DNA from 2 places in the Sagittula stellata E-37 genome. Region 1 is predicted to be linked to the other one. Evidence: riboswitches for the same ligand, from Rfam matches in the RefSeq annotation. Region 1 holds a riboswitch; the other holds the start of a gene.
The links. A riboswitch is a leader RNA that binds a small molecule or an ion and turns the genes downstream of it on or off. The one in region 1 is predicted to bind thiamine pyrophosphate.

Region 1 (15,762 bases):
CGCCGGATACCCGACGAAGTGTCACAAATCTGCCCTTCGAAATCTTGGGGCGACGCCATTCCATAGACGTTCGTTCAAGCCGGTGCGCGATATCTTGTGACAAGCTAAATCTGCAACCCACTGATTCAATAAATAAATTGACCGCGAATCGGTTTCGACTCAGATTCGACACCAACGACTGAGCGTGACAACACGCCGGGGACAGAGGCAGAGAATGACAACGATGACACGTGCGAAGAGCGCAGCCGCGCTCCCGATCAATCAGATATTGGATGGCGACTGTATCCAGGTGATGAACAGTCTGCCTGAGGCTTCGGTCGATCTGATCTTTGCCGATCCTCCTTACAACCTGCAGCTCAAGGGGGAGCTGCACCGTCCCGACAACTCCCGCGTGGATGCGGTCGACGACCATTGGGACCAATTCAGCAACTTCGCCGCCTATGACGCCTTTACCCAAGACTGGCTGCGTGCGGCGCGCCGATTGCTCAAGCCTGACGGGGCGATCTGGGTGATCGGTTCTTATCACAACATCTTCCGGGTTGGCGCCGCGTTGCAGGACGCAGGCTTCTGGATCCTGAACGATGTGATCTGGCGCAAGGCCAATCCGATGCCGAATTTCCGTGGCAAGCGGTTCACCAATGCGCATGAGACGATGATCTGGGCGTCGAAGTCGGAAGGGGCGAAGTACACCTTCAACTACGAGGCGCTGAAATCCCTGAACGAGGGCATCCAGATGCGCTCTGACTGGGTTCTGCCGATCTGCAACGGCGGCGAGCGCCTGAAGGACGCCAACGGTGACAAGGCCCATCCGACGCAGAAACCTCAATCGCTGCTGCACCGTGTCATCGTCGGATCGACGAACCCGGGCGACGTTGTGCTGGACCCGTTCTTCGGGACTGGCACGACAGGCGCCGTGGCCAAGATGCTGGGCCGCGACTGGATCGGGATCGAACGCGAAGCGGCCTACCGCGAGGTTGCGCTGAAGCGGCTGGGCGACGTGCGGGCCTTCGACAAGGGCGCGCTTGAGGTCAGCACCTCCAAGCGGGCAGAACCGCGCGTGCCCTTCGGGCAGCTGGTCGAACGCGGCATGCTGCGCCCCGGCGAGATGTTGATCAACGGCCGCGGCCAGATGGCCAAGGTGCGCGCCGACGGCACGCTGGTGGGCGACGGTGTCACCGGTTCCATCCACCAGGTCGGCGCAAAGCTGGAAGGCGCGCCGTCCTGCAACGGCTGGACCTACTGGCACTTCCGTCGCGACGGCAAGACGGTGCCGATCGACGTTCTGCGTCAGCAGATCCGGTCGGAGATGTAAGACACCCCTGAGGGGTCCCGAGAATTCAAGAACACCGCCGGTGCACTGTGGGCTGCCACAGGCACTGACTTGCCCCGTCTGCCCTGCAGACGGGGCTTTTTTCGCCAGCAGGACAGGCTATCCTTGAGTGCGGAAAGGGAGGGCTTCCGATGCGGGTGAGAGCGGACTTCACGCAGGACGAGGTGGTGCGTCCACAGGACTACGAATGGCGCTCGTCCCCGGCGAGCGGTGTGGACCGGATGATGCTGGACCGGATCGGCGAAGAGGTCGCGCGCGCAACCACCATCGTGCGCTTCGCCCCGAACAGCGCATTCGACCCTCACACGCACGGCGGCGGAGAGGAATACCTCGTGCTGGAGGGCGTGTTCTCGGACGAGTTCGGCGACTATCCGGCGGGCACCTACGTGCGCAATCCCATCGGGACGCGGCACACACCACGGATCGGTCCCGAAGGTGCGACGATCCTTGTGAAACTGTGTCAGTTCGACAAGGAGGACACCGAACAGAAAGTCATCGACACACGCAGGACGCAGTTCCGGCCGGGCGTGGCGCCGGGGCTGACGGAACTCCTTTTGCACGAGGTGCCGGGCGAACGTGTCCGCATGGTCCGGTTCGCTCCGGGCGCATGGCTGGAGCGGGCGGACCACAGGTCATCCGAAGAGATTTTTGTGGTCGAGGGCACGCTTGACGACGAGTCCGGCCGTTATCCCGCCGGAAGCTGGCTGCGCAGCCCGGGCGGCGCGGGAAACCGAATGGGATCGCGGGACGGCTGCCTGCTTTACGTCAAGACCGGCCATCTTCCGGTCTGACACCATCGCGCAGGGTGGCGCATAGCCCCACCCTACAAGCCATCGCCACATTCCGTAGGGCGGGGCTTTGCGCCGCCCCGTCCCGGCATCTGCTCGCGGGGCCTTTTCGTCGTGTGGCACAGGGCCTAATCCTTGTCGGCATGGACATACGTGCAATACTCATGGGGCTGGCCTTTGCGGCGATGTGGTCCTCGGCCTTCACATCCGCCCGGATCATCGTCGCCGCGGCCCCTCCGCTCACCGCGCTGGCCCTGCGTTTCCTGATCTCCGGCCTGATCGCGGTCGGGATCGCGTTGTTCCTGCGGCAAAGCTGGCGGCTGTCGGCGGCACAATGGCGCGCGACCATCGTTTTCGGCATCTGCCAGAACGCGGTGTATCTTGGGCTCAACTTCGTCGCCGTACAGACAATCGAAGCGTCGCTTGCCGCAATCATCGCATCGACCATGCCGCTGCTCGTGGCGCTTGCAGGGTGGTTGTTTCTTGGGGAAAAACCGGCACGACAGGCGGTTGTGGGGCTGGTGGCCGGAGTGGTCGGCGTGGTGATCATCATGGGGGCGCGGTTCGGCGGGGGGCTCGACCTCTTCGGCGTGACGCTTTGCGTCCTGGGGGTATTGGCCCTGACAACGGCAACCATGTTCCTGAGGGGCGCGACTTCGGGCGGGAACTTCATGATGGTCGTGGGGTTGCAGATGCTGATCGGCAGCGCGGCGCTCTGGGTACCGGCTCTGGCACTTGAGACGCCGGAGGTCACGTGGTCCCCCAGTCTGATCGCCGCTTTCGCCTACACGACGCTGGTGCCCGGTCTTGCGGCCACCTTCGTCTGGGTGCTGCTGGTCAACCGCATCGGGGCCGTCCGGGCGTCGACCTTCCATTTCCTGAACCCCTTCCTCGGCGTGGCGATCGCAGCCGCGCTCCTGGGAGAGAGGCTGCGCCTGCTGGACCTGATCGGCGTGGCGGTGATCGCCTGTGGCGTCCTTCTGGTGCAGCTTGCGAAACTGCCGGCAACCGCTGCGGGTGTCGCGCGCGACGGGTAAAAAACCTCTGAAAGTCTCGTTACTTTTCCGGTAGGCGACGAGGCTTTGTTTACCGCCTCCGCCTAGTGTCAGCACCGAGTTCTTTCGGGCCCCCCCATGCTCGCCTTTCGAGAAACGAGGAATGACATGAGTAAGTTTTCCATCCGGATTCAGGTTATGTCCCTCGCCGCCGCCTTCCTGACGGCATTGCTGGTTCTGTCCCTGGTATCCTGGAAAATGAACGATCGGACCGCCGCCGAGTTCTATCGCTTTGAAAAGGCAGTGCAGAAAGTCGAGGTGCTGCACGCGATAAAGGAACATGTCGAGCAAGGGGCAGGCGACCTTCTCGCGTTCGTCGCGGGGCGTCAGGACGCGGGTGACAGCCTTGGCAAGAACCTTGACGAGATGCGTGCGAGGATTGCCGAGGCAACCGTCATTTTTCAAAACGATCCTTCGGCTCAGGAGGAATTGGCCTCCATCGGAAAGCTTGTCGAAAAATTCTCTGCGCATGTCGACAAGCTGGCAGAGCAGACACAGGCAGAGCGGCAAGTGAGTGTGTGGAGCGGTCCGCTGCTGTTCGTTGCCGCCATCCGGGAACGCGTGAACACCATGCAGGAAGAGGCAAGCGCAGATTTCGGCGCGATCACGCAGAAGGCCTATGGCGGCATCGACGATGCCAGGCTTCACTTGCTTGGCGCAAACGCCTTTGTCGTGGCGTCTGCAATCGGATTGGCTTTGCTGTTTGGTCAGTTGTTGTCCGCACCTGTGCGACACGCGGCGGGCGCAGCCCGCAAGCTGGAATCCGAAGACTATGAAAGCCAGATCGAAGGGTTGGAGCGGCGGGATGAAATCGGAGCGATTGCGCAGGGACTTGAAGGTTTGCGGAACAAGCTCCGGGATGCAAAGGAAATGGAACTCCAGCAGAAAACGGACAACAACCGCAGGGTCGATCTGTTCCAGACCCTCGGGATCGCCATGAGTCGCCTGCGTGGCGGAAAACTGGACGCCCGGATCGATGCCGAAGAGTGGCGTGACCTTGGCGAAGGTTACCTGCAGTTGTGTCGCGACTTCAATGACCTGGCAGGCGCTTTGGACACGCTTGTCTCTTCGTTGCACATGAGTGCAGCCACGGTCCAAACCAATGCCGGTGAGTTGTCGGGCATGTCCGATGAGATGTCGCGCCGTGCCGAGATCCAGGCAGCCACGCTAGAGCAATCCGCTGCCGCGCTGGACGCTCTGTCGGGCGGCGTGAAATCGGCCGCGGACAAGGCGCAAGTCGCCGACGAAAAGGTCATCGAGGGCAGGCGGCGTGCAGAGCAGGGCGGCGAGGTCATGGCCCGTGCCCTCCAGGCCATGAGCTCTATCGCCAAGAGTTCGGAGCAGATCAGCAAAATCATCACAGTGATCGACGACATCGCCTTCCAGACCAACCTGCTTGCCCTCAACGCCGGGGTCGAGGCGGCGCGCGCGGGCGAGTCGGGCAAGGGCTTCTCCGTGGTCGCTTCCGAGGTTCGGGGACTGGCGCAGCGGGCGTCTGCCTCGGCGGGCGAGATCAAGGAACTCGTCCTGAACAGCGTAGATCAGGTCGAGGATGGTGAACGGCTCGTGCAGGAAACCAGCCAGACCCTGTCGCATATCGTCGAGAGCGTGTCGGAGGTTTCGGGGCTTGTGTCCGCCATCGCGCGCATGGCGCGCGAGCAGGCGGGCGGTGTACAAGAGATCAATGTGGGTATCGCCGAACTGGACAAGGTGACTCAGCACAACGCCGCAATGGTCAACCAGACCAGCGCATCGAGCCAGCAGTTGACGGTTGAGGCGACACGTTTGTCCAACCTACTGGCGCAATTCACCGGCGGCACGGAGGTTGCCGCGCCCACCTCGGTCGCGGCGGGCGTGCCAGAGTTGTTCGGAATGGATTTCGCGGTGGAGACACCTCCGCACGACGGGGCGTCCGACCTGACCAAGGAGACGGACGGAGGCTTCGATCACACGAGCGCCGATCCGGACATGTCACCTGCGGAGAACACCCAAGGCGGCGTACTCAACGACCGCAAGTCGCTGGGCGAATACACCACGGAAACAGCCGGTGACGATGGCGTCCGCTACGGCGAGCAGAACGAGCGCTTGCTGCACGGCAGCTGGGATGGAGAGGCCGTCGATCCCCGCCCGGTCGAAGTGGAAGAGGAAAAGCTTGCCATCAACGCCCCCGCCGCGTCTCGGTTTACGGCAGCGAAAGGGAGCACGTCGGCCCCTGCAGCCCCGGTCACCTGGGACGAGTTCTGAGGCGACCGATCAGCCGCCGATGCGTCCGCCCGCGTCGCCGATCTGGCCGCGGTGGAGCAGCAGGTGGTCGAGAAGGACACAGGCCATCATGGCTTCGCCCACCGGGACCGCGCGAATGCCGACGCAGGGATCGTGCCGGCCCTTGGTGACGATCTCCGTCTGTTCGCCGGACAGGGTAATCGTCTTGCGGGGCGTCAGAATGGACGAGGTCGGCTTGACCGCGAAGCGTACAACGACATCCTGTCCGGTAGAGATGCCGCCAAGGATGCCGCCCGCGTGGTTGGAACTGTAACGCGGGCCGTCGTTCGACATGAAGATCTCGTCCGCGTTCTGCGAGCCGGTCAGTGCTGCCGCCGCCATGCCTTCGCCGATCTCCACGCCCTTGACCGCGTTGATCGACATCATCGCGGCGGCAAGATCGGTGTCGAGCTTGCCGTAGACCGGCGCTCCGAGGCCGGCGGGCACACCACGCGCCACGACTTCGATCACCGCACCCACGCTGTCGCCGGACTTGCGCAGGTCGTCCAGATAGCCCGCCCAGTCATCCGCTGTCTCGGCGTCCGGGCACCAGAAGGGGTTCTGGTCGATTTGCGCGTCGTCATAGCGGGCGGGATCGGCCTTGCGCGGGCCCATCTGCACCATGTAGCCGCGGATCTCCAGGCCCGGCGCCAATGCATTCAGCGCCGCGCGCGCCAGGCCGCCCGCCGCGACGCGCGCCGCCGTCTCGCGCGCCGAAGACCGCCCGCCGCCGCGGTAGTCGCGGATACCGTACTTCTGGAAATAGGTGATGTCGGCATGACCGGGCCGGAACTTCTGCGTGATGTCGCCATAGTCCTTCGACCGCTGGTCGGTGTTCTCGATCAACAGCTGGACGGGAGTGCCGGTGGTGCGTCCCTCGAACGTGCCCGACAGTATGCGCACGGCGTCCGGTTCCCGCCGCTGCGTTGTGTACTTGTTCTGCCCCGGCTTGCGCTTGTCGAGCCAGTGCTGAAGTTGGGCCTCGTCGACCTCTACCCCCGGCGGCACGCCGTCGACAGTCGCCCCCAGTGCAGGGCCGTGGCTTTCGCCCCACGTGGTGACGCGGAAGATATGGCCGAAGGTGTTGAGGCTCATGGGCGGTCTCCTTTGGGCGGTGTCCTAGGGCAGGGAGGGCGGGCGCTCAAGGGGTTTCGCCTTGCCAGAAGCGCCGGACGGCCCTAGGTTCCGCGATACCTCGGGGTGGCGGAGCACGATCCGCCTGAGATTTGCGTAGACGCATCAACCCGTTGAACCTGAACCGGTTAGCACCGGCGGAGGGAAGGTATCGGTCTGTCTCCGAATCTTGCCCTCTCGTGAGCGAAACTTGGAGGAAGACCATGAAGACCTTCACTTTTGCAGCGGGATTGTTCCTTGCCACCGGCGCCGTTACGGTCGCCGCCGCGCAAGAGGTCCTGACTGTCTATGCCCCCGACTACTTCGTGTCGGAGTGGGGGCCGGGCCCCAAGATCGAGGAGCTGTTCGAGGCGCAGTGCGGCTGCGACTTGCAGTTCAAGCCGGGCGAGTTGTTGCCCCGCATCATGCTGGAAGGCGAACGGACCGGGGCCGACGTGGTGATCGGACTGAACACCGACGTCACGAAGAAGGCCCGTGAAAGCGGGCTATTTGCGCCGCATGGCGTCGACCTGTCACCGCTGACCCTTCCGCTGGACTGGACCGACGACGTCTTTTTGCCGTTCAACTATGGCCACACGGCTTTTGTCTACGACGCCACGAAAATGGAGCCGCCGGCTTCGCTCGAAGCGATGGAAACGCTGCCCGAAGACGTGCGCATCGTCATCCAGGACCCGCGCACGTCGATCTCCGGCCTTGCGTTGGTGCTGTGGATCAAGTCCGTCTACGGCGATGAAGCCGGGGCCTTCTGGGAGGCGCTGGCGCCCAACATCGTCACCGTGACGAAAGGCTGGTCGGAAAGCTACGGGCTGTTCACAGACGGCGAGGCTGACATGGTGCTCAGCTACACGACATCGCCCGTCTACCACATCATCGCCGAGGGCGACGAGACGAAGAAGGCCGCGATCTTCCCCGAAGGCCACTATTTCATGGTCGAGCTGGCGGCGAAGGTCGCAGGCAGCGACCAGCCGGAACTGGCACAGCAGTTCATGGACTTCATTCTCAGCCGCGATTTCCAGTCGATGATCGCGACGGGCAACTGGTCGTTCCCGGCCGCTTTGCCCAGGGACGAATGGCCGGAAGGGTTCCAGAAGCTTGATCTGCCGGAAGAGGTGATCTTCTATTCCGAGGATGAGGCCGCGGCCCTCAGAGACGAGGCCATCGAGGAATGGCGGCGCGCGCTCTCCCGCTGATCGCGGGCGCGGCCCTTGCATCGCTGACGCTGGGGCCGGTCGCGGTCGTGCTGCTGCGGGCCGGGGGGCTGGGTGCGCTTGCGCCCGGCGACCTGGCCGCGTTGCGGTTCACGTTTGTGCAGGCGATGATCTCGGCGGCGGTCAGCGTGACACTCGCCGTGCCGGTGGCGCGGGCGCTGGTGCGGCAACGCTTTCCCGGACGCGCGGCACTGGTCGCGCTGATGGGGGCGCCGTTCATCCTGCCGGTGATCGTCGCCGTCATGGGGCTGATCGCGGTCTTTGGCCGGAACGGATTGGTGAACGGACTGTTGGGCGCGCTAAATCTGCCGCTGGTCGATGTCTACGGCCTGCACGGCGTGGTGCTGGCGCATGTGTTCTTCAACCTGCCGCTGGCTGTCCGGATGCTGTTGAACGGCTGGCAGGCGGTGCCCGGAGAACGGCTGCGCCTTGCGGCCTCGCTTGGCCTGTCGCGTGGGGCGATGTGGCGGGTGATCGATGCGCCGGTCGTGCTGCGTGTGGCCCCGGGCGCGTTCGTGGTGATCTTCGTGATCTGCCTGACCTCCTTTGCCGTGGCGTTGACACTGGGGGGCGGACCGCGGGCGACGACCGTCGAACTCGCGATCTATCAGGCGATGCGCTTCGATTTCGACCTTGGGCGGGCGGCGGCGCTGGCTCTGGTGCAGTTGGCGCTGGGTCTTGCGGCCGGGTTGGTGGCATTGAAGGTTGCGCGGGGCGAAGGCTTTGGCGCTGGCCGCGACCGCATCGTGCCGCGCAGGGACGGCAGGGGCTGGGCCCGGGGCGCGGACTTCGCCTGGATCGTCGCGGCGGCGTTGTTCCTGCTGGTCCCGCTGGGGACCGTTATGACACGCGGCACGGCGGGACTGCTGCTGTTGGGGCCGGACACCTTTCGCGCGGCTGGGCATTCGGTCGCCGTGGCGCTGGCCTCCACCCTGCTGTGCATGGGCTGGGCTATGGCGCTGGCCAACCGGCGCGGAGAGCTGCTGGCGCTGTCGGCCATCGCCGTCTCGCCTCTGGTGCTGGGCACCGGGCTTTTCCTGATGCTGCGGCCTTTCGTGAACCCGTTCAGCATGGCCCTGCCGGTGACGGCGCTGGTCAATGCGCTGATGGGGTTGCCCTTCGCACTCAGGATCATCGTGCCGCAGGCCGAGGCGGTGGAGGCGGACTTTGGACGGCTGCGCGCCTCGCTCGGGATGACGGGCTTCGCCTGGTGGCGGCTGGTCTGGCTGCCCCGCCTGCGCCGGCCTTTGGGGTTCGCCTCGGGTCTGGTGGCGGCGTTGGCAATGGGGGATCTGGGTGTCATCGCGCTGTTCGCGGATCCGGACCGGGCGACGCTGCCGTTGCAGGTCTACCGGCTGATGGGATCCTACCAGATGGAGGCGGCGGCCGGTGCTGCCTTGTTGTTGCTGGGGCTCAGCCTTGGCGCGTTTGTGTTGCTCGACAGGGGAGGGCGCCTTGCTGACGCTTGAAACACTGCACGCGGACATGGACGGCACCACGCTGTCGGCCGATCTGTCGTTGTTGCCGGGGCGGCGTGTCGCTGTGCTCGGTCCGTCCGGTGCCGGCAAGTCCACCCTGCTGGACCTGCTGGCAGGGTTCAGGACGCCGCGAAGCGGACGCATCCTTTGGGAGGGGCGGGATCTGACGGAGGTGCCGCCCGAGAAACGCCCTTTGTCGATCCTCTTTCAGGACGGCAATCTCTTCCCGCACCTCGACGTTGGGCGGAACCTCGGGCTGGCGCTGCGCCCGGACGGGCGCCGCCCCGGCCCCGGGGATACCGCACGGATCGATGAGGCGCTGCGCCGGGTCGGGCTGGACGGCATGGCAGCGCGCAAGCCGGGTACGCTGTCGGGTGGGCAGCAATCCCGGGCCGCCCTCGCGCGCGTGCTGTTGATGGCCCGTCCGGTTCTGCTTCTGGACGAGCCCTTCGCCGCGCTGGGACCGGGTTTGAAGCGCGAGATGCTGGCGCTGGTGGGCGAGGTCGGCGCGAGCCTTGGCGCGCTGACCGTCATGGTCACGCACGACCCTGGCGATGCGCGCGACTTCGCGGAAGAGGTCGTTCTGGTGGCGGACGGCACGGTGCATCCGCCGGTCGCGACGGACGCCTTCTTTGCCGCGCCGCCGCCCGCTTTCCGGCGCTACATCGGGGAGTGAGGGGTTCCCGCGCCCTTGCCGCTCCGGTTATCCTGAGAACGGTTTCGGTGGCGAGGGTGATAGGCGATGGACAGACGGACGTCATTCCGGCTTTCCGAGCGGCTGATGGGCATGGACGAGGCCACATGGGCCCGTCACGCAAATCCGTGGAGCGCGTGGTCGCGGGTCACGATCCTGCCGCTTTTGGCGCTGGCGATCTGGAGCCGCGTGTGGATCGGTGGCTGGGCGCTGCTGCCCGTCGTCGCGGTGCTGTTGTGGATCTGGCTGAACCCTCGGCTGTTCCCGGTGCCCGACACCACGGACGCCTGGATGACACAGGCGGTTCTGGGAGAGCGTGACTGGCTGGCCCATGGCGACAAGCCCGAGGTGGCGCACCACCGTCCCACGGTGCGTCTTCTGACGGGCGCCAGCGGACTTGGCAGCGTCGTGTTGATCGCCGGGCTGGTCTGGCTGAACCTCTCTCTGACGCTGCTGGGCCTCGTCCTCGCCATGGGTGGCAAGCTGTGGCTGATGGACGTGATGGTGCGGGCCCGGCGCGATCTGGCCGCGGCGGGACGGGATACGGTCAGTATTTGAGGCCCGTGTCGCAAAGCACGGTCACCACCGTCGCGTCCCGAGCCACGCGCCCCGATGCCAGCAACCTGGACGCGGCGCAGACGTTGGCGGCGGCGGAAAAGCCCACGTACAGGCCCTCCTGTGTGGCCAGTCGGCGGTGCCAGTCGATGACGTCTTCGTCGGTCACGGTCAGGCCGAAATCCATCAGCGCGGCGTCCCAGTGCGGCGGCACGGTGCCGTAGCCGGTGCCTTGCAGCATGTGGCGGGCCTTGACCACGGGTTTGCCCGCAAGCGGTTCGCTGCCTTCCGGTTCGACGGGCGCGCAGAGGATGCCCGGCTTGGCCGCCTTCAGCGCCTTTGCGATGCCCAGGTATGTCGAGCCCGTGCCCACCGCCGCGACGAAGGCATCCAGCGGGCCGTCGGCCTGGGCAAGGATCTCGGCCCCGGTGATCTCGTGCGCGGCGATGCCTTCGGTCGCGTTGAACTGGTCGACGTAGAAGGCGCTCTCGGACTTGGCCAGGCGCTGCGCCTCATCCGCAGCGGCGGTGACATCCGCGCCCGTGACCTGACCGGGGGCGCCGTCGACCTGCGGGACAAGCACCACGCGCGCGCCGAGGCCCTCCATCATCCGGGCGCGGGCCGCGCTGTTGCCTGCCGACATCGTCGCGATGAAAGGGTGACCGAGGGCGGCGCAAACGACAGCCAGCCCGGCGCCCATATTGCCGGAGGTCATCTCGACCACCGGCATACCCGGTTGCAGGCGGCCATCTGCGCGGGCGGCGCGCAGGATGGCCAGAGCGGCGCGGTCCTTGACGCTGCCGCCGGGCATCAGGAACTCTGCCTTCGCCAGGATGCGCCCCGGACCGTCATGGCAGCGGGTCAGTTCAATGAGGGGCGTGTTGCCGATGAGGTCGAGGACGGAGACGGGCATGCGCGGACCTTTCCTTGATACCCGATGGGTAGCCGGTCACGCGGTCGGTGGCAAAGGGCGACAGGCCGCGCAAGGCCCCCGAAAGCAGAAAGCCCCGCCGGTCGGGGCGGGGCTTTCCGTTACTGTATCCGGTCCGGATCAGGCGTTGGGCTTGCGCTTGATCGGTGCCCAGATGCGCTTGTTCACAAGGTACAGCAGGGCGGACATGATGATGAGGAAGAACACGCCGATAAAGCCTGCTTCCTTGCGGGCCATCATCTTCGGTTCCGCCGCCCACATCAGGAAGGCCGCGACGTCCTGCGCCTCATGGTGCAGGGAGTTGGAGTGGCCGTCGTCGAAGTCGACGTCCTCCCCGTACAGCGGCTGTGCCATGCCGATCCAGCTGCCCGGAACGGTGTGCTTGCCATTCTCGTCCAGACACTCGGCCGGGTAGCCGCCGGCGGTGAACACGGCGTTGTAGTTGCCGGGGAAGTCCTCGGGCGCACATTCCGGTGTCTCGTGGTAGCCGGAAAGCAGCGAGGCTATGTATTCCGCGCCGCCCATGCCTTTGAAGAACTGGTTGATGCCGAGACCGTAGGGACCGTGGAAACCGGCACGTGCCTTTGCCATCAGCGACAGGTCAGGTGCGCCCGCTGCGGTCACCGGCGGGAAGTTGTCCGCCGGAATGGCCGGCCGGAAATCGCCGTCGCCATCGGCCAGTTCCGCATCCCACACCTGGAAGTTCTCGGCGTAGGCGAAGACCTGGTCTTCGTTGTAGCCGAGCGCCGACAGGTCGCGGATCGGTACGTATTTCAGGCCGTGGCAGGCCGAGCAGATCTCCGTGTAGACCTTAAGGCCGCGCTGGAGCTGCATCTGGTCGTAGGCGCCGAAGGGGCCTTCGAAGGAGAACGCGAAGTCCTCGACGTGGGCCTCTCCCCCGGCGGCATGTGCGCCGGAGGCAAGACCGATGGCCGTCAGGGCCGCGAAAGTGAGCTTCTTGAACATCTCTTGCGATCCTTTCGAGGTCATTCCGCCGGAGCGTTGGCGGTTTGGCCGGAAGTGTCGGACTTCGGCGGATAGTGCGCGTCGAAATCCTCTTCGATGGTCGTCGGGCGCGGCAGCGGCTTCTCGATCACGCCAAGTAGCGGCAGGATCACGAGGAAGTACGCGAACCAGTAGGCCGAAGCGATCAGCGAGAAGGAGGCGTAGGGCTCCTCTGCCGGCATCGCGCCGAGCCACATCAGGGCCATGAAGTCGATGACCAGAAGCCAGAACCACCACTTGAACATCGGGCGGTACTTGCCCGAACGCACGGACGAGGTGTCGAGCCAGGGTGCCAGTGCCATCGCGAGGATCGCGCCGAACATCGCCAGCACACCGAAGAACTTCGCGTCGATGATGCCGCCGGTGAGGAAGCTGGCGATCTGCACGACCCAGACCTCGGACGTGAACGCGCGCAGGATGGCGTAGAACGGCAGGAAGTACCATTCCGGCACGATGTGCGACGGCGTCGAGAGCGGGTTCGCCTCGATGTAGTTGTCCGGGTGGCCAAGGTAGTTCGGCATGAAGCCGACGATGGCGAAGAACACGGCCAGGATCACCGCCAGGGCGAAGAGGTCCTTGATCACGTAGTACGGCCAGAACGGAACGGTGTCCTTTTCGGCCTCTGCCTTCGACCCGCGGCGCACTTCGACACCGGTCGGGTTGTTGTTGCCCGTGGTGTGGAAGGCCCAGATGTGCACGGCGACGAGGGCCGCGATCACGAAGGGCAGAAGGTAGTGCAGCGAGAAGAAGCGGTTCAGCGTGGCGTTGTCTACCGCCGGTCCGCCCAGCAGCCAGGTCTGGATCGGCTCACCGATGAACGGAATGGCGCCGAACAGGCCGGTGATCACGGTCGCGCCCCAGAAGGACATCTGACCCCAGGGCAGCACGTAGCCCATGAAGGCGGTGCCCATCATGCAGAGGTAGATCAGCATGCCGATGATCCACGTGATCTCGCGCGGGGCCTTGTAGGACCCGTAGTAGAGACCGCGGAAGATGTGCGCGTAGACCGCCACGAAGAACAGCGAGGCGCCGTTCATGTGCAGGTAACGGATGAAGTGACCGCCGTTCACGTTGCGCATGATGTGCTCGATCGAGGCGAAGGCAAAGTCGACATGCGGCGTGTAGTGCATCACGAGGACGACGCCCGTCGCGATCTGCAGTACCAGGCAGAAGGTCAGGATAATGCCCCAGATCCACATCCAGTTGAGGTTCTTGGGGGTGGGGATCATGATGGTGTCGTAGAGCAGACCGACCACCGGAAGACGGGTATGCACCCACTTCTCGATGCCGGTCTTGGGCTCGTAATGATCGTGCGGGATTCCAGCCATAGTGTGCCCTCCTCAGCCCAGCAGGATGGTCGATGCGTCGACCCAGGAGGTCGGCGGGATATGCAGGTTCTGCGGGGCCGGGCCTTTGCGGATCCGGCCGGCCATGTCGTAGTGCGAGCCGTGGCAGGGGCAGAACCAGCCTCCGAAATCGCCGGAGTCGCCAAGCGGGACACAGCCGAGGTGAGTGCAGACGCCCATCTGGACAAGCCAGGTTTCGGCGACTTCGTCAGACCCTTCGGGGTTCGGCATGGTGCGGTTCTCGTCCGTCGCGGGAGCGTTCGGATCGATGTTGTCGTTCCGCGCAAGCGTGTCGACCAGCGGCGATGCGGACCCGTCGGCCAGGGCCTCGTCCTGCAGCTTGGCCTTCTCCACCTCATCCGGCGTCCGGTGGCGGATGAAGACCGGCTTGCCCAGCCACTTCACCGTGAGCTGCGAGCCCGGAGCCACGCCGGACACGTCGACGCGGATGGTGGACAGCGCCCGCACGTCGGCGGAGGGGTTCATCTGGTTGACCAGCGGCCAGACCGCGGCGCCCGCGGTGACAGCCCCGGCGCCGGCTGCGGCGTAATAGAGGAAGTCCCTGCGGGTGGCATCATGATCGTCTGCGTGAGACACGATTGTCGCTCCCTTGTTTCGGGCCCGAGGAAGCGCCCTCCGGCCGACATACGTCCAATGAAGGGAACGAGTCGGACGACTCTCCCGTACATTTCAGAGCGGTATCTACCCGTCACCTTTCAGGTGGTAAAGCATCCAAAAGCCACAGATTGCGGTTCGTGCGCATGTGTCGCGGTTGAAAGCACGCATTTGCGGAGTTAGATGAGGACCCGAGCAGAGGGAGAAGACCCCATGAAGCGCCTGATTCTTGCCGCGGGGTTGTCCTGCGCAGTGGCGGCCCCAGCGGCAGCAGAAACCGAGTTGTCCTTTTATCTGGGGTGGCAGACCCTCCCGCACAGCCGGATCACGGGCGAATTGCCCAACGGTGGCGGCTCGTACGACGAGCTCGTCGGCTGGGAAGGCAAACCCTTTGAAATGCCGCCCTATTACGGCGCGCGTGCCACGTGGTGGCGGACGGACACTCTGGGGTTCGGCGTGGAATACACCCACACCAAAGCCTACGCCCCGAGCGATACCAAGAACGCGCTCGGCTTCTCGCGGCTGGAATTCACCGACGGCCACAACGTGGCGACCGTCAACGTGATGAAGCGCTGGCCGGAGCTTTGGGGCAAGACGACGCCCTATGTCGGCGGCGGTCTGGGCGTGGCATTCCCGCATGTCGATGCGAAGCACAATTCCGGGTCGCGGACCTACGGGTTCCAGGTGACGGGCCCGGCGGCGCGCCTGATGGCCGGGGCCAGCTATCCGATCAACGACCGGTTCTCCGTCTTCGGGGAATACCAGTTCACCTATTCGTCGAACGAAGGTGAGTTCGACGATGGCGGAACATTCAAGACCGACATCAAGACAAACGCGCTGAACGTCGGCATTTCGATGAAGTTCTGATAGCGGCGCGGGGATCGCAGGGCAGGCGGCGCACAGCCCCGCCCTACCGGAAATCCGCGCCTTTTCAACGGCTTCCCATGACCTGACGGGACGCGCGGGGCGGCGTTTGGTACTGCCCCGCTGGCCTTGGCTTTGTCGCGCCCGTCAACCCGCAGGAAGTGTGGCCTTCATCGACTCGCGTTCGGCGAAGCGGGCGTACCACTGCGCCAAGGCGTCGTGGCCGGTGCGCCAGCCGCGCACCTCGTGCCGGAAATCGAGGTATCCCAAGGCGCAGCCGACGGCGATCTGACCCATGTCGAGGGGGCCGGTCAGGTGGCTCATCCAGCGGGTTTCCAGCGCGTCGAGGGCGCGGGCGACCTTGCCCCACTGGCCTTCGATCCACTCCATCGAGACCTTCTCGGAAGGGCGGAACCGCTCTTCGTAGATGATGAGGACGGCGGCTTCGAGGATGCCGTCCGCCGTTGCCTCCAGCGTCAGCGTGTCCCAGATTCTGC
Region 2 (15,762 bases), 1.9 Mb from region 1:
GCCGCCGGCCGCGCGCTGGTCACCGGGTGGTTCCGCGATCTGGGACTGGACGTGACCACCGACGTGATCGGCAACACATGGGCCATCCGCCCCGGCCCTGGCGACCTGCCGCCCGTGGTCATGGGTTCGCACATCGACACCGTGGCGACCGGCGGGCTTTACGATGGCACCCTGGGTGTGCTCGCGGGGCTGGAGGTGATCGAAAGCGCCATCGAGGCGGGCGTCGAAACGGATCATCCGCTGGCCGTCGCCTTCTTCACCAACGAGGAAGGCGCCCGCTTTGCCCCCGACATGATGGGCTCCGGCGTGGCGGCGGGTGCGCTGCCGCTCGACGCGATGCTGGCCAGTCGCGGCATCGACGACGCCACCGTTGACGAGGCGCTCACCGCCATCGGGGCGCGCGGAGACGCGCCGGTCGGCGCGCTGTCCCCGGCGGCCTACCTCGAACTGCACATCGAACAGGGCCCCGTGCTGGAGAGCGAAGGGGTGCAGATTGGGGTCGTGACGGGCGTGCAGGGCATCTCGTGGACCGAGTTCACGGTCAAGGGCCGCTCGGCGCATGCGGGCACGACCCCCATGCTGATGCGCCGCGACGCAGGCCACGTGGCCGCCGCCATCGCGATGGAGGCCCGCGCCATCGCCACCGACTTCGGCCCGCCGCAGGTGGCCACCGTGGGCCGCATGTCGCTGTCTCCGGACCTCGTCAACGTCGTGCCCGAACGCGCCACGCTGACCGTCGACCTTCGCAACACCGACGAAACCCGGCTGGCAGGGGCTGAGGCGCGGCTCTTCGCATTCGCCGAGGCCGCCGCCCGCGACGAGGGATGCACACTGACCCGCCGTTCGCTGGCCCGGTTCGAACCCGTCGCCTTCGACGCAAAGCTGGTGGACGACATCGCCACCGCCGCCGACCGACTGGGCTACAGCCACCGCCGGATGCCCTCCGGCGCCGGGCACGACGCGCAGATGTTCGCGCCGTTCTGCCCCTCCGCCATGATCTTCGTCCCCTCGCGGGACGGCATCAGTCACAACATCGAGGAATACACCGCGCCCGAAGACCTGGAGCGCGGCGCACGGCTTCTGGCCGACGTCGCGCTTGCCCGGGCCGGATGCAGGAAAGGACCCCGCGCATGAGCCGCAAGATCGTCGCCGCCACCGCCCAGCTTGGCCCCATCGCCCGGGACGAATCGCGCACCTCCGCCGTCGCGCGCATGATCGCCCTGATGCGGACCGCACATGACCGCGGCGCGCGGCTGGTGGTGTTCCCGGAACTGGCGCTGACAACCTTCTTCCCGCGCTGGCTCCTCGAAGGGCACGATCTGGACAGGTTCTACGAGACCGAGATGCCCAGCCCCGAAACCCTGCCCCTGTTCGACGCCGCGCGCGAGATGGGCATAGGCTTCTACCTCGGCTTTGCGGAACTCCTGTTGGACGGCGAAAGGGAGCGCCGCTTCAACACCTCGATCTTCGTGACGCCGGAGGGGCGGATCGCGGGCAAGTACCGCAAGGTCCACCTGCCAGGCCACTACAACCACGAAGACTGGCGCGCCTTCCAGCACCTCGAAAAGCGGTACTTCGAACACGGCGACCTCGGGTTCCCGGTGTTCGAGGCGATGGGCGGCACAATGGGCATGTGCCTGTGCAACGACCGGCGCTGGCCCGAGACGTTTCGCGTTCTCGGCCTGCGCGGGGCCGAACTCGTCATGCTGGGCTACAACACCCCGCAGCACTACCCGCAGGCCCCCGAACACGACCACCTTCAGGACTTCCACAACCACCTGTCGATGCAGCACGGCGCCTATGCCAACGGCGCATGGGTGATCGGCACGGCCAAGGCCGGGCTGGAGGAAGGCTGCGAGCTGATCGGCGGTTCCTGCATCATCGCGCCCACCGGCGAGATCGTCGCCCGCACGCAGGGCCGGGGCGACGAGGTGGCGGTGGCCGAGATCGACCTCGACCGGTGCCGCGAACTGCGGGAGAACGTGTTCAACTTCGCCCTCCACCGCGAGCCGGGCGACTACGGCCCGATCTGCGAGGGCGCGGACATCCGCGAACGCACCCGCGCAGAAACAACCCGCAACAGCCATTTCAGCGACACGGCGGCGCCCACGGCATCCGACTGAATGTGCCCGGGAAGCGCGCGCCGCTGTGTCCTATGGGCCGTGGCGCACGCCACCGCCTGCGCCGGTCGGGCCGAATGCGCGCGCCGCGACGGCCCCGGGTTTGCGCAGATGGGGTAAGCCCATTGTTGCCCCGATCGTGCGCAGCCCGCCATCGGCTGACACGCCGCGACGCAGTTCCCGTTTGACAAAACAGCGTTTTGAACCACCTGCTGAGCATGTCGAACAGAGAGCGGTCCACGCCGGATCATGGGTGCGTCCGATGCATCTGCCCTGACCGGCCGTGTCCGACCAGACCCAGAAGGAGCCTCATGGACGCACAAGTGATCGCCATTGTCATCGTCTTGCCGTTCGCACTCGCTTTCGTCTACGCGGGTGTCCACGAATACATGCGCTTCAAGTCGGATGGGCGCCAGAACTACGGTCTCGTCTACGACGAAGAGACGGGGACCACCCACATCACCGGCATCGCCGACCACGAAGAATCGTTCGACCCGGACGAATTCGACCCCAACGGCTACAGGGATCTGGACATCCGCAGACAGCCCGAGGACGCCAAGTCCTGAACGACCGGAAGGCCAAGGCCTGCGGCATGCCCGACACGGCTTTCATGTCGCGTCGCTCCTGCGCTCTGCCTGCCGGATTCTCGTGGGCCAGTCCGTAAAGACAGAACATCGGGACCAATGGCCGCCGACCGGGCTTTCCGAGCACAAACGGACATGTCGCACGTCGCCACTTTCCCCGCGTGCCGAATATCCTCTATCCTGAATTCGTCAATAAATCGAACCCGTTCAGGAGACCCCCTTGGCCAAAGCCATCCACAGCATGATCCGAGTCCTCGACGAGGAACGCTCTGTCACGTTCTACCGCAAGGCCTTTGGCCTGGACGTCGCCGACAGGCTGGATTTCCCGGAGTTCACGCTCGTCTACCTGAGCAACGACGAAACCGGCTTCGAAGTCGAACTGACCGTCAACAAGGGCCGGACCGAACCTTACTATCTGGGCGATGGCTACGGCCACCTCGCGGTGTCGGTCTCCGACCTCGACGCCGAACATGCCCGCTTCGAGGCCGAGGGCCTATCCCCCCGAAAACTGGTCGAATTCGCGCCGGCCGGTGAACTGGTTGGCCGCTTCTTCTTCGTCGCCGATCCCGACGGATACCAGATCGAGGTGCTCGAACGCTCGGGGCGCTTCACGTGACGCCCTGAACCGGATTCTCGTGGGCGGGGCGCCGCAAGAGCGCCAACAACACCCCCGTGCGGCGTGACCCTGGCAGTTGCTGGCCAGCGCCGCTGCCGCCTTTGTCGTCGCCGCGCCGGATGTAACGGCGCGGGGTGAGAGTCCTACATCCTCCATCGACGACGGCTGGCAACGCGACCGGGTGAATATGCTACACGGCATGGCGGAAATCGCGTTCTTCCCGCGTATCCCGCGCCATCTGGCAACCGCTGACGCGCCTCCACCTCCCGCACGTTTCGGTATGCCAGGGGCAAGCCAAACGCCCCTTCCGCTCCAAACCACGACGCTGCAAGGCGCGCGTGGCTCCCGCGACAGAAAACCGATCCCGGCGATTGACGCGGGCCGTGGCGGATGCAAGTGTCCACGCACAAGCGACGGGGGCGCTCGGGAAACCGGGCTGAGACGTACCCTTCGAACCTGAACCGGATAATGCCGGCGGAGGGAGGCGCAGCGGAACGTCCGGGCTTTGCCCTGTCCTTCGTCGTTGTCTTTCCTGCCGTCCGGCAAAGGAGGACACGATGCAGACGCCGGACAGATCCCTCGACCAGATGCGTGACACCGCACCGCTGGTGCAGAACATCACCAACTTTGTCGCGATGAACGTCATGGCAAACGCCATGCTCGCCGCCGGGGCATCGCCCGCGATGGTGCATGCCCGAGAGGAAGCGGCAGAGTTCGCGGGCCTCGCCATTGCCCTGACCGTCAACATCGGCACCCTGTCGCCGGACTGGGCCGGGGCCATGACGGACGCCGCAGCGGCGGCCAACGACCACGGCAAACCCTGGGTGCTCGACCCGGTCGCAGTGGGGGCGACGACCTACCGGCAGACAGTCGCGGCACAGCTGCTGGCACTCAATCCCACGGTCATCCGGGGCAACGCGTCCGAGATCATCGCCCTGGCCGGAAAAGACGCATCCGGCAAAGGCGTCGATGCGGGCGACGCGGTGTCGGTGGCCACCGACGCGGCCGCCGTTCTCGCGCGCCGGACCGGCGGTGTGGTGGCCGTGACGGGGCAGACGGACCTCGTGACCGACGGCACCCGCTTCGCCGAAGTGCAGAACGGCCACCCGCTCATGCCGCGCGTCACGGCGCTGGGGTGTTCCCTGACCGGCATCGTCGGTGCCTTCGTCGCCGGTCAGGACCCGTTCGAGGCGACCGTGGCGGCGCTCGCCTTCTACGGTCTCGCCGGAGAGCGGGCGGCAAACGGGGCAAAGGGGCCGGGCTCGTTCCAGGTGGCCTTCCTCGACGCGCTCTACACGCTCGACGGGCATGACCTGGCGCGGGGCGCACGGATTGTCCTGTCATGATCCCGCCACTGTGTTTCGTCACCGAGGCCTCGGCCCCCGCGCCGGTTCCCGACCAGGCAACCGCCGCCGCGCGCGGCGGCGCGGGCTGGGTCCAGTTGCGCGACAAGACCTCCTCTGACGCCGATCTCATCCCCCTCGCCCAAAGGGTGATCGCCAGCCTTGCCCCGCTCGGTGCCCGCCTGATTGTCAACGACAGGGTGGATGTGGCCATCGCCGCAGGTGCCTACGGGCTGCACATCGGTCAGGGCGACGGCGACCCCGCCGCGATCCGGGCCCGCATCGGGCCGGACATGTTCCTCGGCCTGTCGATTGAGCACGCGGACCAACTGGCGGCCGTACCGAAGGGCGTCGATTACCTGGGCGTGGGGCCAGTCTACGCCACCGGATCGAAACCCGATCACGCAGCCCCCATCGGCCTCGACGGCTTTGCCCAGATCGCCGCCCGGACCGCGCTGCCTTGCCTCGCCATCGGCGGCCTGACCACCCGCGATGCTGCCGCCCTGAAGGCGTCGGGCGGCGCCGGCATGGCCGTCGTCTCGGCCATATCCCGCGCAGCCGACATGACTGGGGCGGCCCGCGCGCTGTGCGACTCATGGAGGACCGCATGATCCCCAACATCCTCTCCATCGCCGGGTCGGACCCGTCCGGCGGCGCCGGCATCCAGGCCGATATCAAGGCGATCTCTGCCATGGGCGGCTATGCCATGACCGCCATCACCGCATTGACCGTGCAGAACACGCGGGGCGTCAGCGGTGTCAGCCTGTGCGACACCGGGCTGATCGCCGACCAGATCGCCGCGATCCGGGCGGACATCGACATTCACGCGGTCAAGATCGGGATGCTTGGCGACGCCGCCATCATCGAGACCGTGACCCGTGGCATCGACGGGCTGCAGTGCCCCGTCGTGCTGGACCCGGTGATGGTCGCCAAAGGCGGGGACCGCCTTCTTGGGGAACTGGCGGTCGACGCCCTGCGCGCCATGCTGCCCTGGGCCACGGTCATCACGCCCAACCTGCCCGAAGCCGCCGATCTGCTGGACTGGCCCGAAGCCACGACCCGGTCCGAAATGGTCGCGCATGCCCGCGCCCTTCTGGACTTCGGGCCGCGCGCCGTCCTTCTGAAAGGCGGCCACATGACCGGCGACCGCAGCCCGGACCTGCTGGCCACCCGCGAGGGCGAAACCTGGTTCGACGCACCGCGCAGTCCGACCCGCAACACCCATGGCACCGGCTGCACCTATGCCTCTGCCATTGCAACCGGGCTTGGCGCGGGGCTGCCGCTCGACCGGGCGGCGGCACGGGCCAAACGCTACATCGGGGCGGCCATCGCGTCGGCGGACAAGCTCCGTGTCGGCGCCGGCCACGGCCCGGTCAATCACTTTCACCAGATGGACACACCGACATGACCTTCACAGACGACCTTGCCGCCCAGACTCAAACGCTCCGGACCCGGATTCACGAGATGCCCTTCAACACGGACATGGCGACCGGCCAGCTGCGCCGCGACGTCTTCCAGGGCTACATCGTGCAGGACGCGCTCTACCTCGAAGGGTTCGCGAGGGCGCTGTCGCTTGCCGCCGCACGCGCACCCGATCCCGCCACGGTGGCGCAACTGGCAAACGCGGCCGCCGGGGCCATCGCGGTCGAACGGGAACTCCACACGCATTACATGGACCGTTTCGGCGTGTCGGAGACGATGCTGGCGGCAATGGCGCCCTCCGCCGCCTGCGACCACTACGTGTCCTTCCTGCTGCGCACCTCTGCCCTCGGTCCGTTCGACGAGGCGGTGGCCGCCCTCCTGCCCTGCTTCTGGATCTATCGCGACGTCGGCCACGACATCGCTGCGCGAAGCGCGCCGGACAATCCGTATGCCGCGTGGATCGACACCTACTCGGGCGAGGCCTTCGACGAAAGCGTGGCACGGATGCTGGATCTGACCGACCGCCTGGGCGCAGAAGCGGACGGCCTCGCAAGGCTACGCATGTCGGCGGCCTTCGAACGGGCCTGCTGGCACGAATGGCGGTTCTGGGACAGCGCCTACCGGATGGAAAGCTGGATGCGGCCCGAAGACAGCCTGGCGCGCGATAGCCGGGCCCCTGCGCCGACGGCCTGACGGCCCGTCGCGCGGCATTGGTCGAGGATCCCTGCCGATGGCCGGCGACGGCGTGCCGGCTGGGGACTCACCGACGGCGGCAGCGGCCAGACCAGGCGGCCCGCCCCGCAAAATCGGCGTCGAGGACGAAGACACCGTCAACGGCTTCGCCGTCGCGGGCGGCGTCTTCTCGGCCCAAGACCGCGCCCTTTGGGTCCGACTGAAAGCGCCAGGGCCGGACACAGGCCCGGCCCTCCGCGCGATCTCAGGTGTTGAAGAGGAAGTGCAGCACGTCGCCGTCCTGCACGACGTAGCCCTTACCTTCGGCCCGCATCTTGCCGGCATCCTTCGCCGGGCCTTCGCCGCCAAGCGTGACATAATCGTCGTAGGCGATGGTCTCGGCCCGGATGAAGCCCTTCTCGAAATCGCCGTGGATCACGCCCGCCGCCTGCGGCGCGCCGGTGCCCTCGCGGATCGTCCAGGCGCGCGCCTCCTTCGGCCCCACGGTAAAATAGGTCTGCAGGCCCAGAAGCGCGTAACCCGCCTTGATCAGACGGTCGAGCCCGGCTTCTTCCAGCCCCAGCTCACCCAGGAATTCCTGCGCTTCATCGGCGTCGAGCTGGCTGATCTCTTCCTCGATCTTGGCCGAGATCACCACTGCCGAATTGCCTTGTTCCGCTGCCATCTCGAAGACCTTCGCGGACAGCGCGTTGCCCTCCGACGCGTCGCCCTCGTCGACGTTGCAGACGTAGAGCACCGGCTTCGCGGTCAGAAGCTGGAGCATCCGCCAGGCCTTCGCATCCTCGGCGTCCACCTCGACGACGCGGGCCGGCTTGCCCTGCTCCAGCACCTCCAGCGCCATCTTCATCAGACGTTCCTGCTGAACCGCCTCCTTGTCGCCGCCACGCACCTTGCGGACGATGTTCTGCAGCCGCTTTTCCAGCGACTCCATGTCGGCGATGATCAGCTCCGTCTCGATGGTGTCCGCATCCGACACCGGATCGACCCGGCCGTCGACGTGGGTCACGTCATCGTCCTCGAAACAGCGCAGCACATGCGCGATGGCGTCCACCTCGCGGATGTTGGCCAGGAACTGGTTGCCCAGCCCCTCGCCCTTCGATGCGCCTTTCACCAGGCCAGCGATGTCCACGAAGGTCATGCGCGTGGGAATGATCTGCTTCGATCCGGCGATCCCGGCCAGCTTGTCCAGCCGCGTATCGGGCACCGCCACATCGCCCACGTTCGGTTCGATCGTGCAGAAGGGAAAGTTCGCCGCCTGCGCCGCGGCGGTCTTCGTCAGTGCGTTGAACAGCGTGGACTTGCCGACGTTCGGCAGTCCAACGATACCCATCCGAAATCCCATCACATCGCTCCAAGCCAAGGGTCCGGGGCCTTCTAGGCAGAGCGTCGCGCAAACGCAAGGCGAGGCATTGACCGGAACGCCCCGACACCATTACGTTGATATCAAACCAGTCGAGGAGACGACCATGCAGATGACGCCATACCTGTTCTTCCGGGGGAATTGCCGCGCGGCCTTTAACCGGTATGCGGAGATCCTCGATTTGCCCGCGCCGCAGATCATGGACTTCTCCCAACTGCCGGAGGCCGAAAGGGAGAACATGCCGGGCGCCGCCGAGGACGCCGTGATGCACGCCATGCTCATGCTGCCGTCGGGCGCGCTCATGGGCTCCGACGACATCGGCCCGGAGTTCCAGCCGATGGCCGGGTGCTCCGTCAACCTGATGGTCGCCACCGCGCAGGAGGCCAATCGCGTGTTCGACGCGCTCGCAGAAGGTGGCGAGATCCGGATGCCGCTGGCCGAGACCTTCTGGACCCCCGCTTTCGGCACGTTGACGGACGCCTTCGGCATCCGCTGGATGGTCATGGCCGAGGGCCCGCAGGGCTGAACGGCCTCCGGGAAGGCGCGCTGCCACACCGGCTGACGCGCGGCAAACGAAAAGGCGCGGGACATCTGCCCCGCGCCTTGCGTCATCCCGAAGGGGATGGCCAAATATCGGGCTTAGCCGAACCGGTTCGGCGCGTTCTCCGGTGCCTTGGCGAACCAGACGATCAGGACGATGATGCCGATGATCGGGATCAGCGCGATAAGCTGCCACCAGCCGGAGCGGTCGATGTCGTGCAGGCGGCGCGCGCCGATGGCGATCTGCGGCACGATGATGGCCAGCGACCAGAGGCTGCCGAGGATCGGCATTCCGATGATCGCGTCGATGATGTTCGCCACGATGGACACGACGAAGCAGGCGAGCCACGCCTTCCAGAACTCGCCGCGGTTGGAGCGGCCCTCGAAGTTGATGTAATTCTTGAAGAACCGGCTCAGCGCCTCGCCAAAGGCCACGTCTTCGCGGTAGTTGCCGCCCCCAGCCGGGGCGTGCTCCATGGTGGTGTCCATCAATCTCTCTCCTGCAAATGAATATTCTTGTAAGTGGTTTGCGTTTCCGGCCCCGTTTGGCAGAGACCTTGACGCAGTAAATCACCGGCAGGGGCTGCGGATCAATGGTGAAATACCCCCAGCCGGCCCGGGACGGACACGCCGACCGGCCGGCTTCAGACCGGCGCGGCGATCAGCCCGCGGCCCCGGGTCCAGAAGCGCGTCATGAGCAGCACCGCCGCGACGGCCAGCCCGCAGACCAGACCCAGCCAGACGCCCACGGCGCCGAGGCCCAGCGAAAAGCCGAAGACCAGCGCGGCGGGCATGCCTACGCCCCAGTAGGCGAGCGTCGCCATGATCATCGGCACCCGCGTGTCGTGCAGACCGCGCAAGAGCCCCACGTGGATCACCTGCAGCGCGTCCATAAGCTGGAACAGCGCCGCCATCAGCAGTAGCAGGCGGCCGACGCGAAGGATCTCGTCGCGCAGCGGGGAGTGCGGGTCGATGAAGGCGCTCAGCAGCAGGTCGGGAATGGTCACGAAAATCAGCACCGACGCCGCAACGGTGATCAGCCCCATCCAGATCGCAACCTTTGCACCGCGCATCAGGTGGTCGCCGTCTGCCCGGCCAAGCGCGTTGCCCGCGCGCACCGTCGCCGCGTTCGACAGCCCAAGTTGCACCATGAACGTCGCGCTCGAGACCTGCAGCGCGATGCCGTGCGCCGCCAGCGCCACCGCGCCCAGCCACCCCATCAGCACCGACGACCCGGCGAACAGTGCCACTTCGGCCAGCGTGGTCAGACCGATCGGCCATCCCAGCGCAAACACGCGGACGAACATCTCGCGGTCGGGGCGCCACAGCCGCACGAAAAGCGCGTGCTCCGGCAAGACGCGCACCGCGTAAGCCACGATCAGCACCAGCGACAGGATCTGCACGCCCAGCGACGCGATGGCCGCCCCGGCAATGCCCAGTTCCGGCAGACCCATCTTGCCGAACACCAGCGCGTAGTTGCCCACGCCGTTGGCCGCGGCCGCCGCCACCGTGACCCAGAGCACGACGCGTGTCCGCTCCAGCCCGGCGAGGTAGTTCTTCAGCACCATCACGCCAAGCGCCGGCAGCATGCCCCAGCCCGCGATCCGGAGATAGTCCTGCGCCAGCCGCGCGATGTCCTCCGCCTGCCCCATCGCCCGCAGCAACGGGTCCGCGTACCACAAAAGCGGCATCACCAGCACGAAGTAGATGGTCGAGATCCACAGCGCCATGCGGGTGGACCGGCGGATCATCACCTGGTCGCCCTTGGCGTCGAAGGTCGCCACCATCGGCAGGATCGCCCAGGCGAAGCCTGAACCGAACAGGAACAGCGTGAAGAACAGCGACGTCGCCAGCGTCAGCGCCGCCAGTTCCGGCACGCCATACCAGCCCAGCACCACCGTATCGGTCAGCCCGATGGCGAATTGCGCAAGATGCCCGCCGACAAGCGGCAGGCCAAGGCTCAGCAGCGCTCTCGCGTGCTGCGGATATGTCATCACCGGGCGGGTCATGCACGGGCGATTACGTGGGCAATCGTCCCGCCGCAAGCGCGCGTTTCCGCACGCATCGGGTGCGAACATGGAAATTCTGTGTTAACGTAACGGAAATTACTCCACGCATTGACACCCGCATGGCCGAGCCGATTGACCTCGATCACCTCTTTCAGGACACGCGCGCCTTTCTCGCAGAGCTGGCGGCCTCCAACTCGCGCGCATGGTTCCAGACCCAGAAGACCCGCTACGACACCCTGCTGAAACGCCCTTCGGAAAAGCTTCTGGCGGAAACCGCCGCTTGGCTCGAAGCCGAGACCGGCGAGCAGCCGCGCACGAAACTCTTCCGGCCCTACCGCGACGTACGGTTTTCGCCGGACAAGACCCCCTATCACACGCACCTCCACATGATGTGGTCGCTAGGCGACGGGCGGGCGTGGATGCTGGGCATCGCGCCGGACTATGCCACGGTCGGCGCGGGCATCATGGCCTTCGGATCGGCGCAGGCCGACCGGTTCCGCGCCGCCGTCGCCGGTCCCGAAGGCGAGACGCTGGCCAAGCTGCTGGACCAGGGGTGGCGCGTCGATCCCCCGGCACTGAAACGCGTGCCCGCCCCCTACACCGCCGACCACCCGCGCGCCGACCTCTTGCGGCACAAGGGGCTGGTGGCTTGGGCCGACGACATGGACGACGCGCTCTCGCGCGATGCCGGGGCCGCCGTGCGCGACGTCATGGTCCGCGCACAACCACTGATGGACTGGCTCGGCGCCAACGCCTGAACCGCCCCCGCTCAGACCTCCGTCAGCACGTCGCGCCAGGAGTGCGCGGGCCGGTAGCCCAGCATCTCCTTCGCCTTCCGGTTGGAATAGAAAGTCTCCTGTTCGCCCATTTCACGCTTGACCGGCACACCGTCGTAGAACCGCGCGCGCACCTCCTCGTTGGACAGCGCCACCGACAGGTCGTCGTTCGAGACGTTGAACACCTCGTATCCCAGACCGTCGGTTTTCAGGCAGCACTCGACCATCCGCCCCAGATCGCGCACGTCGATATAGGCAAAGATGTTGCGCCGGCGGAGCGATGCATCCGCCACGAAGGCCGGGAACTTTTCGGCGTATTCGTGCGGTTCGATCACGTTGTTGATCCTCAGGCCGTAGATGTCGCGGCCCCAGCGCGCGTGGAAGCTGCGCCCGGTCGCCTCGTTGCAGACCTTCGAACAGGCATAGGCGTCCTGCGGCACGGTCGGGTGCTCCTCGTCCACCGGCACATATTCCGGCGTCACCTCGCCATCGGCGAAACAGATGCCATAGGTCGTTTCCGACGAGGCGAAGACCACCTTGGGCACCCCCGCTTTCATCGCCGCCTCCAGCACGTTGTAGGTCGAGACGGTGTTGACCCGGAAGGTCTCGCAGTCGGGCTTGATGAGGATGCGCGGGATCGCCGCGAAATGCACCACCGCGTCAAAGGCGGGCAGCCCGGTGCCGGGCTCCAGTTCATCGAGCCCGGCATAGCTTTGCATGGCCGAGAACACCTGCCCCGGATCGGTCAGGTCGCAGATCATGTTGTCCACGCCCTCCGCCTCCAGCGGTACGAGATCGAGGTTCAGCACCCGGTGCCCCTGCCCGACGAGGTAGGGCACCACGTGCCGCCCCGCCTTGCCCGCTCCGCCTGTGAACAGAATACGCATGTTGCCTCCCTTGCAGTCCTGTCGCGATGGCGGGGCCATTGATTTTCCCCGCACGTTCCGGCAACAGACCTAGAACGCTGACCGGAGAGAACCATGACCCGCATCGAATCCAAGTTCGCCCAACTTCGCGAGGAAGGAAAGAAAGCCTTTGTCGCCTACATCATGGCGGGCGATCCGGATGTGGACAGCTCGCTGGCGGTGATGAAGGGCCTGCCGGAGGCCGGGGTCGACGTGATCGAACTGGGCCTGCCCTTCACCGACCCCATGGCCGACGGCCCGACGATCCAGCTTGCCGGGCAGCGCGCGCTCGAAGGCGGGATGACGCTGGCCAGGACGCTCGACATGGTGCGCGCCTTCCGCGAAGGCGACGACACGACGCCGATCGTGCTGATGGGCTACTACAACCCGATCTACTCCCGCGGCGTCGACCGCTTCCTTGCCGAGGCGAAGGAGGCCGGGATCGACGGTCTCATCATCGTCGACCTGCCGCCCGAGGAAGACGAGGAACTTTGCCTGCCCGCGCAGGCCGCCGGGCTGAACTTCATCCGCCTCGCGACGCCCACCACCGACGACAAGCGCCTGCCGAAGGTCATGCAGAACACCTCCGGCTTCGTGTACTACGTGTCGATCACCGGCATCACCGGCGCCGCCGCGGCCGAGGCGGCCGACGTGGGCCCGGAAGTCGCGCGCATCAAGGCGGTGAGCGACCTGCCGGTGATCGTTGGCTTCGGCATCCGGACCCCGGAAAGTGCGAAAGCCATCGCCGGTGTCGCCGACGGCTGCGTCGTGGGCACCGCCATCGTCGGCCAGATTGCGGAGGGCAAACCCGTGGCAGACGTCCTGTCCTTCGTGAAGTCCCTCTCCGACGGCGCGCACAGCGCCTGAGAGTGCATGAAGGGGGCTTTACCCCTTGGTCCAATGCAGGTTTCGTCCCGGCTCTCAGCCGGGCCGATCCACGCTCCCCTTTTGGGCGCGCACGAAAGAGACGCGGGACGAAACTGCCCTTCGACGCAACCTCTTGAAGGTCGACTATCGGCCATGGAAAGATACACGCCTTGGTCAATGGTGCTATCTATGTCTGAATTCACTCAAAAGGAAATCACTGCGGCGAACCGGGCCGCATGGAACGCTTCCGCGCAATTGCACGGGGAAGGAGATCGTTGGGAGCAGCTTCTCGAACATGCGGCCACTCCCGGCTTTTCGGTGCTCGACCCCTTTCTGACCGCCAAACTGGAAGAGCTTGGCCTCAGCGGCAAATCCGCCGTGCAGATCGGCTGCAACAATGCCCGAGAGCTGATTTCCCTTGCGTCGCTGGGCATCCGCCCAAAAATGGGCATCGACCAGGCAAGCGGGTTTCTGGCCCAGGCAAGGCAACTCGCGGATGCAGCCGGTCTCGATCTCCAACTGCTTGAAGCAGATGTCTACGACTTGCCTTCCGGCGTCGGACAGTTCGACCTCGCTCTCATCACGATCGGCGTTCTCAACTGGATGCCCGATTTGCCCGAGTTCTTCCGCATCACCTCCCGGCTTCTCGCGCCGGGCGGACGGCTGGTCATCTACGAGACACACCCGTTTCTTGAGGTCTTCGATCCCGCCAGCCCCACACCGTTCGAGCCCGCCTTCAGCTATTTCGACAGGACACCCCAAGCGGTCACCGATGCGATCTCCTATGATGGCAAGAACCACGGCAAAGGCGAAACGGGTTACTGGTTCATTCACCCCATCGGCGAGATCGTCACGGCCTGCGCGCAGTCGGGGCTTGGCATCGAAGAGCTCAAGGAATTCGGGCACACCATCCGCGAGCCGGAATATGACATATACGCCGGGCGCGCTGCTCAGATCCCGATGAGTTATTGCCTCGTGGCGAAAAAGGCGACAGGCGCGTAGGGGCGCGCGCGGCCTTTCGCGCGCGGCGCAGCACCCGGCAAGTCGGACGTGGTGCCACCCTTCGCCGCGCCATGCGAGAAAGGCGGCCCTTTGCAATCGGCAACGGCATCCAGTGTTCCGACATGGGATATCTCGGCGCTCAAAACCCTTGCCAACTTCCCGCCAGCGCGTTGGCAGCCCCCGCACGGCACAATCTTTGGCGGCTTTGCAGGTGTGGCGGGGTCACCCCGGACATTTCAGGAGGCGGGCCATTCCCTGTACCAGTTCCTCGCGCCGGAATGGTTTGCCGACATGCGCGTCGATGCCCTGCGTGGCATAGTCCGACACTTGGTGGGTCATCACGTTGGCGGTGAGCGCCATGATCGGCACGCGCGGCGCGCCTGTCCCTGCCTCCCATGCGCGGATCGCAGCGGCCGCGACGAGACCGTCCATCACCGGCATGTTCACATCCATCAGCACGAGGTCGAAGGCCCGGGTCTTGCGGAGCGCCACCGCCTGCGCGCCGTCTGTCACCATCCTCAGGTCGAGATCGAAGGGTTTCAGCACCAGCCGCAGCACCTTCTGGTTGGTCTCGCTGTCCTCGGCCACCAGCACCCGCCAGCGGCGGGCGCGCAGCACCTGCTCGGCCTTGAAACCCTCGGCCCGGTCGATCCGCCTGTCGGCCACCGGCGCCGCGCCAAGCGCCACCGTCGCCACAAAGCACGCCCCCCCGCCCGGCACGTGTTCGTACACGAGATCGCCACCGAGGAGACGGCAGAAGCGGCGCGAGATCGCAAGCCCCAGACCCGTGCCGCCGTGGGTGCGTGTCACGCTGGCGTCGCCCTGGCTGAAGGCCTGGAACAGCCGTGGGCGATGCGCCTCCGGCACGCCGGGGCCGCTGTCGGTCACGCGCATCTGCAGTTGCCCGTCCCGCACCGTCAACAGAACGGCGACCGCCCCTTCCCGGGTGAACTTGAAGGCATTCGACAACAAGTTGGACAGCACCTGCCGAAGCCGCGTCGGATCGCTGACCACCAACGCCTTGTCCGCCATGACCTCCACGCTGAACGCAAGCCCCCGCGACGCCGCCATTTCCGAGAAAAGCGCCCGCTCCTCCGCCGCGAATGCGCGCAGGTCGAACGGGCGCATCTCCATCTCCATGCGGCCGGCCTCGATCTTCGAAAGGTCGAGGACGTCGTTCAGCAGGTCCAGAAGCACCCGGCCGGACGACAGGATCACCTGCGCCATCTCCTGCTGGTCCGGCGGCAGTCCACTTTCTTCAAGGCCGGCGGCCATGCCGAGGATCGCGTTCATCGGCGTGCGGATCTCGTGGCTGATGACCGCGAGAAAGCCGCTCTTGGCATCGTTGGCGGCCTCTGCCTCCGCCCGGGCACGCTCCAGTTCCTCCGTGCGGCTGCGGACCGCCTCTTCCAGTGCCTCCGCCTGTTCGCGCAGCGCCTTGTTGGCCTCCCACAGGGCACGGCTTTTCTGTTCCAGCAGGGCTTCGGCCTCGGCCCGGGCCTTCACCGCCCGCTCATAGCGGGCG

Region 2: linked by a shared signal. The riboswitch ahead of thiM (hydroxyethylthiazole kinase) and the one ahead of thiB (thiamine ABC transporter substrate binding subunit) in region 1 are both predicted to bind thiamine pyrophosphate.

Annotation. Positions count from the first base shown of each region.
Region 1 is NZ_CP155729.1:796,036-811,797, forward strand. Features, by position in the region: gene ABFK29_RS03635 (ribonuclease HII) at 1-100, shown strand, start outside; gene ABFK29_RS03640 (site-specific DNA-methyltransferase) at 215-1,312, shown strand; gene ABFK29_RS03645 (cupin domain-containing protein) at 1,462-2,121, shown strand; gene ABFK29_RS03650 (DMT family transporter) at 2,262-3,155, shown strand; gene ABFK29_RS03655 (methyl-accepting chemotaxis protein) at 3,282-5,417, shown strand; gene aroC (chorismate synthase) at 5,427-6,530, opposite strand; TPP riboswitch at 6,622-6,732, shown strand; gene thiB (thiamine ABC transporter substrate binding subunit) at 6,773-7,759, shown strand; gene ABFK29_RS03670 (thiamine/thiamine pyrophosphate ABC transporter permease ThiP) at 7,735-9,246, shown strand; gene ABFK29_RS03675 (ATP-binding cassette domain-containing protein) at 9,233-9,931, shown strand; gene ABFK29_RS03680 (DUF6653 family protein) at 9,998-10,507, shown strand; gene ABFK29_RS03685 (PLP-dependent cysteine synthase family protein) at 10,497-11,417, opposite strand; gene ABFK29_RS03690 (cytochrome c1) at 11,556-12,401, opposite strand; gene petB (cytochrome b) at 12,422-13,768, opposite strand; gene petA (ubiquinol-cytochrome c reductase iron-sulfur subunit) at 13,781-14,383, opposite strand; gene ABFK29_RS03705 (outer membrane protein) at 14,615-15,268, shown strand; gene ABFK29_RS03710 (glutathione S-transferase) at 15,413-15,762, opposite strand, start outside.
Region 2 is NZ_CP155729.1:3,369,250-3,385,011, forward strand. Features, by position in the region: gene ABFK29_RS15965 (Zn-dependent hydrolase) at 1-1,134, shown strand, start outside; gene ABFK29_RS15970 (N-carbamoyl-D-amino-acid hydrolase) at 1,131-2,123, shown strand; gene ABFK29_RS15975 (hypothetical protein) at 2,432-2,686, shown strand; gene ABFK29_RS15980 (VOC family protein) at 2,925-3,320, shown strand; TPP riboswitch at 3,726-3,820, shown strand; gene thiM (hydroxyethylthiazole kinase) at 3,878-4,666, shown strand; gene thiE (thiamine phosphate synthase) at 4,663-5,274, shown strand; gene thiD (bifunctional hydroxymethylpyrimidine kinase/phosphomethylpyrimidine kinase) at 5,271-6,071, shown strand; gene tenA (thiaminase II) at 6,068-6,778, shown strand; gene ychF (redox-regulated ATPase YchF) at 7,023-8,120, opposite strand; gene ABFK29_RS16010 (VOC family protein) at 8,245-8,664, shown strand; gene ABFK29_RS16015 (DUF805 domain-containing protein) at 8,778-9,167, opposite strand; gene ABFK29_RS16020 (MATE family efflux transporter) at 9,323-10,672, opposite strand; gene ABFK29_RS16025 (TIGR02453 family protein) at 10,807-11,445, shown strand; gene ABFK29_RS16030 (NAD-dependent epimerase/dehydratase family protein) at 11,457-12,350, opposite strand; gene trpA (tryptophan synthase subunit alpha) at 12,444-13,235, shown strand; gene ABFK29_RS16040 (class I SAM-dependent methyltransferase) at 13,389-14,237, shown strand; gene ABFK29_RS16045 (ATP-binding protein) at 14,460-15,762, opposite strand, start outside.